Prochlorococcus marinus str. MIT 9312: one gene and its partner. The protein of the gene in region 1 interacts with the protein of each later gene in a pairwise test. Links are inferred from orthologs where the notes say so. Each region holds a gene or a part of one and is shown on either strand. Other genes may lie near its edges.

What was found.
Region 2: the proteins of def (region 1) and PMT9312_RS09005 interact in binary tests that used the Escherichia coli proteins (3 or more experiments, as listed by UniProt). The link is inferred for Prochlorococcus marinus str. MIT 9312 from one-to-one orthologs.

What each region holds. Positions count from the first base shown.
Region 1 is NC_007577.1:72,000-75,155, forward strand. Bases 292-3,109 are described here. They hold def (peptide deformylase), read right to left. Parts: upstream 2,095-3,109; coding sequence 1,489-2,094; downstream 292-1,488. Other genes in these bases: PMT9312_RS00335 (ABC transporter ATP-binding protein/permease), read right to left, coding at 292-774; PMT9312_RS00340 (hypothetical protein), read right to left, coding at 817-1,095; PMT9312_RS00345 (histidine triad nucleotide-binding protein), read right to left, coding at 1,143-1,484; PMT9312_RS00355 (alpha/beta hydrolase family protein), read left to right, coding at 2,176-3,109. Outside these bases: more of PMT9312_RS00335, read right to left, coding at 1-291; more of PMT9312_RS00355, read left to right, coding at 3,110-3,156. UniProt on the Escherichia coli protein: Removes the formyl group from the N-terminal Met of newly synthesized proteins. Requires at least a dipeptide for an efficient rate of reaction. N-terminal L-methionine is a prerequisite for activity but the enzyme has broad specificity at other positions.
Region 2 is NC_007577.1:1,635,227-1,638,437, forward strand. Bases 15-2,887 are described here. They hold PMT9312_RS09005 (aspartate-semialdehyde dehydrogenase), read right to left. Parts: upstream 2,031-2,887; coding sequence 999-2,030; downstream 15-998. Other genes in these bases: PMT9312_RS08995 (ribonuclease J), read right to left, coding at 15-19; dapA (4-hydroxy-tetrahydrodipicolinate synthase), read right to left, coding at 100-1,002; tig (trigger factor), read left to right, coding at 2,154-2,887. Also shown: more of PMT9312_RS08995, read right to left, coding at 1-14; more of tig, read left to right, coding at 2,888-3,211.

The DNA of each region.
Region 1 (3,156 bases):
AATATTAAGCGAAAATGTGAGTAGTGCATCAAAAACACCTAATGTAAAAGACAGGCTTTGCCCCGTAAAAGCTCGGGTATCATCTGTAATCCTTTGATCAGGATTATCTACATCAGTTTGCTCTTCATCATTGGGATTTAATTGGTAATAAGCTTTATTAGTCATATAATCTTTGACTAAACTTTTTGAAAGCCATTCTCTCCAAATTATTCCCAATTTATATGTAAAAAATATTTGGGAAACACGTATTGGTAGAGCAACAGCAAAACAACAAGCGTAAATCCCCAATATCCGATAAAATCCATCTTCTTGCTTTTCTACCAAAGCATTTGTTAAATCTCTTGCTATAAATCCTATTCCTGCGTTTATTCCGTTTACAGCTAAAAGCATTAATACAATTATCGCAAGGAATAACCAATGTAACCATCTACGGTTTTTTAATTGAAGTCTTAAGCTAAAAAAGCTTCCTGATCCAATTAGAAATAAGGCAGAGAAAAGCAATCCCCAGCTCCCAGCCCAAATTGAATTGATAATACTTACTACACCGCCGAAATACTTTTCAAGAAAAATAGGTTGAAAGTTTTCGAAAAAACTTATTATTCCTGTAAGACCAACAAGCACTATTCCCCCAACACAAAATAAAAGAGATATCAAAAGCCATATGAATTGAAATCCATTACATTGATCTATTGGGAGAAAAAATGGCTGAGATAGTTTCCTTAATTTTTGTAATTGATAAAGTATTTTAGATTTATTTTTAACGGCTTTATTCATTACTCGACAAGTTGTATAAAATAAATTATATCTTTTTGAAGTCTATTGACCAAAACCAATAAATGAAAGTGCCCAGTTAGGTAAATTTAAGTAATTCAAAATTGTTGCATCAAACTCATGTATTTTTGGAAAAAATTTATCTAATCCCCACCATAGTAGAAAAGGTAAATTAAATAAAATTTGTAATTGCCATTTATAAGTTAAAACACTCCAAATTTTTATTAATTTACTCTTGAGTGAGTCATCTAATTCTCCCCAATTTTTTGAGATTAAATTGAATAAATTTTTGGATTCTGTCTTTATGGAATCTGGTGTATTCATTTTTCTTTTTTCTTATTTATAACCGATAAACATTTATTTCGAGAGTATTAACCTGGTGGCCAATTCATTTTTCTTCCAGATAAAAAATGAATATGTAAATGAAAAACTGTTTGTCCCGATTCTGCTCCGGTATTAATTACTGTTCTCCAATTAGTTAAATTTTTTGACTTAGCTATTTTGCTACCTACAAATAGTAAATGCCCTAATAAATTTGCATCTTTTTCAATACACTCTAATAAACTGATAATGGGCTTTTTAGGAATCACTAAAAAATGTACTGGAGCTTGCGCCTGGATATCATTAAATGCAATACAAAACTCATCTTCATAAAGCTTATCGCAGGGGATTTCTTCATTAAGAATTTTTTGAAATATTGTAGTTTCAGTCATTAAATTAAGTTATCGAAATAACGTCTTTTTCGTGAAACCCTTCTTTTATAAGTTCTTTTTTTAAGTCATCCTTTGATGTAACTCTATCAACAAATAATATTCCATTTAAGTGATCCATTTCGTGTTGAATACACCTAGCTAAAAGTCCATCTGCTTTCATTTTACGTGGTCTTCCCATTTCATCTCTAAATTTTAATTTTATAGTTGATGGTCTTACTACATTTAAATATACACCAGGTATGCTCAAGCAGCCTTCTTCGTATGAATTCAGGGTTGTTCCATAGTCTGTAATTTCTGGATTGATTAAGATTAAAGGTTCTGCAGCTGAATCTTCAAAATTTACATCAATCACAAGAAGCTCTTTATTAATACCAATTTGAGGTGCAGCAAGTCCAATTCCTTTGGCCGCATACATGCTTTGAATCATTTCTCTAGTAAGTTTTCTAATCGATTCATCAACCTTAGTTATTCTTTTGGAATTTTGTCTTAAAACATCATCACCAAGTTTATAAATTTCGAGAGATGGCTTACCTGTTTGTTCTTTTGCAATTTTTTCCGAGTTCCCATTTGTTTTTGACTTTTTTGCAAGTTGTGAAAAATGGTTTGCCACGTTAATAAAAAAAAGTTTTTAATGAAGACTTTAGCTATAAAAATACTAGCACTTTAATTTACTTTCTTTATAGTTTTATAAATGAGTAATGATGATAAATTACAAGTTAGACAAAATCTATCTAAAACAAATTCTTTTAAGGAATTAACTATTATTAGGGATACCATTTTTTGGATTGATTTTGTTGGTGAAGGTCAAAATCAAAATGCCATTTTTGCAAGACCATTTTATGAGAAAGATGCATTTCCTCAAAAATTAACTAATAAAAAATATCTTATTAAAAATAATTTTCATGGATATGGTGGTAAATCTTATAAATGCATAGATTTTAAAAATAATTTTTATTTGATTTGGATAGATCAGTTTTCAAAGGCAGTATGGTTTGAAATTTTTAAAAATGCGGGAATAACAGATAAAAGTCAAAACAAATATCTTGAATCAGTTCAAGAACCGCGGCAGCTATCTAAATCAATAGAAGGAAATTTTGATTCTTCATTTGTTATTTCTGAAAAAGATTTTTTGTACGGTATTTGTGAAATAAATAATAGTGATTATTTATTTTCTTTAAACCTAAATAAAAATGAACAAGATATTTATCTAATAAAAAAATTTAAAAATTTTGCCGGCGATTTATCTTCAAATACTTCTGTAAGCTTACTTTCTTGGATAGAGTGGGATTCTCCATATATGCCATGGGAAAAAAATAACCTCTTTTTTGCTCAAATGGACTTAGATGGAGAGATAAAGCAACTAAAAAAGTTCTCAAACGAACTGGTTAATACCAAAAAGAATGTTTCTTTTTTTCAACCTTATTGGATTAGTGAAAAAATTTTAGTATGTTCTGAAGATAGTTCTGGATGGTGGAACTTATTGTTTCTAGATGTTAGTGAAATTGAGAGTATTTTTATTACGAAAAGAATAAAGAGAAATTGGATTGAATATGGAGCACCTCAATGGGTTTCAGGAATTGCATTTTTTTCAGGAACTTTACAAAATTTATTTTGTTTGGCAAAAAAAGAAAATAGTTGGATATTGGAACAATATAAAGATCTTGCATTTTTT
Region 2 (3,211 bases), 1.6 Mb from region 1 along the record:
AATTTGAACTTGATTGCATAATTTTGAAATTTATAAAGGCCGGCTTGTAATCAAATAAGGTTTATTTAAATTTAATTATCAAGTTAAATATAATCCCTATTATAGCGATGTCAGGATAAAAGATAGTTGCTTTTTCATGTCATTGCTTAATGGTGACAAAGGACTTCTAGGTTTACCTACATTCCATCCCGATAGCTCCAAAGCAGCCTTAATTGGGATTGGATTGGTGGTCATAAAAAGTGCTTTGAAAAGAGGCTGAAGTTTTTCATGAATTGCAAGCGCATTAGCAACTTTTCCACTTTGAAAGGATTGAATCATCTCTTTCAGTTGCAAGCCAACCAAATGACTTGCAACACTTACTACTCCTACAGCACCCACAGATAACATTGGAAGCAACAATGAATCGTCGCCACTATATACAGAGAGTTCGGAGCCACAAATAGCTCTTAATTCTGTTACTTCTTCTATTCTACCGCTTGCCGCTTTAATACTGAGAATATTCGAGAAATCCATAAGTTTCTTCACAGTATCAGGTAATAAATTGCACCCTGTCCTTCCAGGTATGTTGTAAAGCATTAAAGGCAAATCCTTTGCAGAATTAGCAATGGAACTGAAATGTTTATAAAGACCTTCTTGAGGTGGTTTATTGTAATAAGGAACAACAACCAAAGCACCGTCCGCACCAGAGTCATAGGCTTTTTTTGTAGCTTCTACAGCCTCACTTGTGCAATTACTCCCAGTACCAACTATAACTTTACAGCTTGAATCCAAAGATCCTTTTACTGCAATAAATAAATCATGCTGTTCCGCCCATGAAAGAGTCGGAGATTCTCCAGTAGTACCACATAGCACAATGCCATCAGAACCGTTCTCAAAAAGATAATTAGAAAGTTTTATAGCTAGTTCATAATCTACATTTCCATTTTCAGTAAATGGAGTAACCATTGCAGTCAATATTCTTCCAAAAAATGGATTAGTAAACTTAGTGTTGTCTGGAATCATTTTTTTGGAATTAATAACTCAGCTATTTGAACAGCATTAAGAGCTGCTCCTTTTCTTATTTGATCTCCACATAACCATAATTCTAATCCATTTGTCTGACTTATATCACTTCTTAACCTGCCAACAGCAACATTATCCTTTCCCATAACGTCATTTGGCATAGGAAATCTATTATTTTTGTAATCCTCGATAATTTCAATTCCAGGAGATTTTCTTAATTCTTCAAGAGCATCTTTAGGTTCAACTACATCAGCAAATTCAATATTGATAGCTTCAGAGTGAGCTCTCAGTACTGGAACTCGAACGCACGTAGCAGAGAGCTTTAAATCAGCAATATTTAATATTTTCCTAGTCTCATTAACCATTTTCATCTCTTCTTCGCAGTAATTATTTGCAAGCATGGGTGAATTATGTAAAAACAAATTAAAAGCTAGGGAGTATGGCAAAACTTCACTTTTTTGCAGATTACCCTGAAGATATTGTTCAGTTAAAAGTTTTAATTCCTCCATCGCCATTTGGCCTGCACCACTTACAGATTGATATGTTGAGACAATAACTCTTTGAATAGTTGAAAGTTTATTTAAAGGGGCTAAAACTAATGTCAACAAAATGGTAGTGCAGTTTGGATTCGCTATTACCCCATCATGATTGAATGCGTCACTAGCATTAACTTCAGGAACTATAAGAGGTACGTTCTTATCTAATCTGAACGCACTGGAATTATCTATAAGTAAAGCATTTTGATCGATAATGGTAGGCAACCATTTTTTTGAAATACTTCCACCGGCTGAAGCTAAAACTAAATCAAGATTCAGAAATTCTTCCTTAGTTGTTTTTTTTGTAACTAATTCTTCACCTTTCCAAATAATTTTTTTTCCTTCTGACCGCTCTGATGAAAGCAAGACCAATTCTGATATTGGGAAATCACGTTGTTCAAGAATTTTGAGTAATTCAGATCCCACAGCACCTGAAGATCCTAAAACAGCAACTTTTAATGGCCTATTAGGCAAAAACGGAGATTGTCTCACACTTTAAAATGATTTTTTAAATAGATTTACTATTTTTTTTACTTTATCAAAAAATTAACTTTCAAGGGAATCACATAATGTGAAATAATTAAGATTCGGCTTATAGTAATAATTACAAAAAACATGGCTAAAGAAGCATTAATAGTCAAAACCACTCCTCTACCTCAAAGTAGAATTTCATTTGAATTAGAAATACCATCTGAGACATGCAAAACGTGTGTAAATGAGACAATCAGTACTATTAGTCGTTCGGCTAAAATTCCGGGCTTTAGACTTGGTAAAATCCCTAAACAAGTCTTAATCCAAAGAATTGGCATCACACAATTACATGCTTCTGCTTTAGAAAAAATAATTGATAAATCATGGCAAGAAGCATTAAAAATAAAATCTATTGAGCCACTAAGTGAGCCAGAATTGGTAGATGGATTTGAATCTTTACTTGCAAAGTTTAGTCCTGAAAAATCACTTAAGTTTACTCTTCAAACTGATGTTGCCCCCGAATTAAAACTAAAGAAATCCAAAGGACTTAGTGTTGAAATCTCAAAAACTAAGTTTGATCCTAAGTCAGTAGATGAAGCGCTAGAAAAATCTAGAAGTCAGTTTGCAAATATTATTCCAGTAACCAATAGAGCAGCGAAATTAGGGGACATTGCTGTAGTTAGTTTCAAAGGGAAATATAAAGATTCTGGAAAAGAAATTGATGGTGGGACAAGTGAATCAATGGATCTTGAATTAGAAAAGAACAAAATGATTCCCGGTTTCGTTGAGGGAATAGTAAAGATGAAAATTGGTGATACTAAAACACTAAACCTGAAATTTCCTGAAGATTATTCTCATGAGGATTCAAGAGGCAAAGAGGCAATCTTTGAAGTAAGTCTTAAGGATCTTAAGGAAAAAGAATTACCTGAACTTAATGACGATTTTGCAAAACAGTCTGGAAACAAAGAATCTTTAAAAGAGTTAAAGAAAGATATTGAAAAGCAACTTAAAGAAAATTTTGAAAAAACTCAAAAAGATATCAAAATTGAAGCTTTATTAGATGCCTTAACAAACGAATTGGTTGCTGAAATTCCAAAATCTATGATTGATATAGAAGTGAGAAATAATATTGAACAAACAGCGCAAAGATTTGCTCAACAAGGTCTTGATGTTAAATCTACTTTCACTCCGGAATTAGTAAA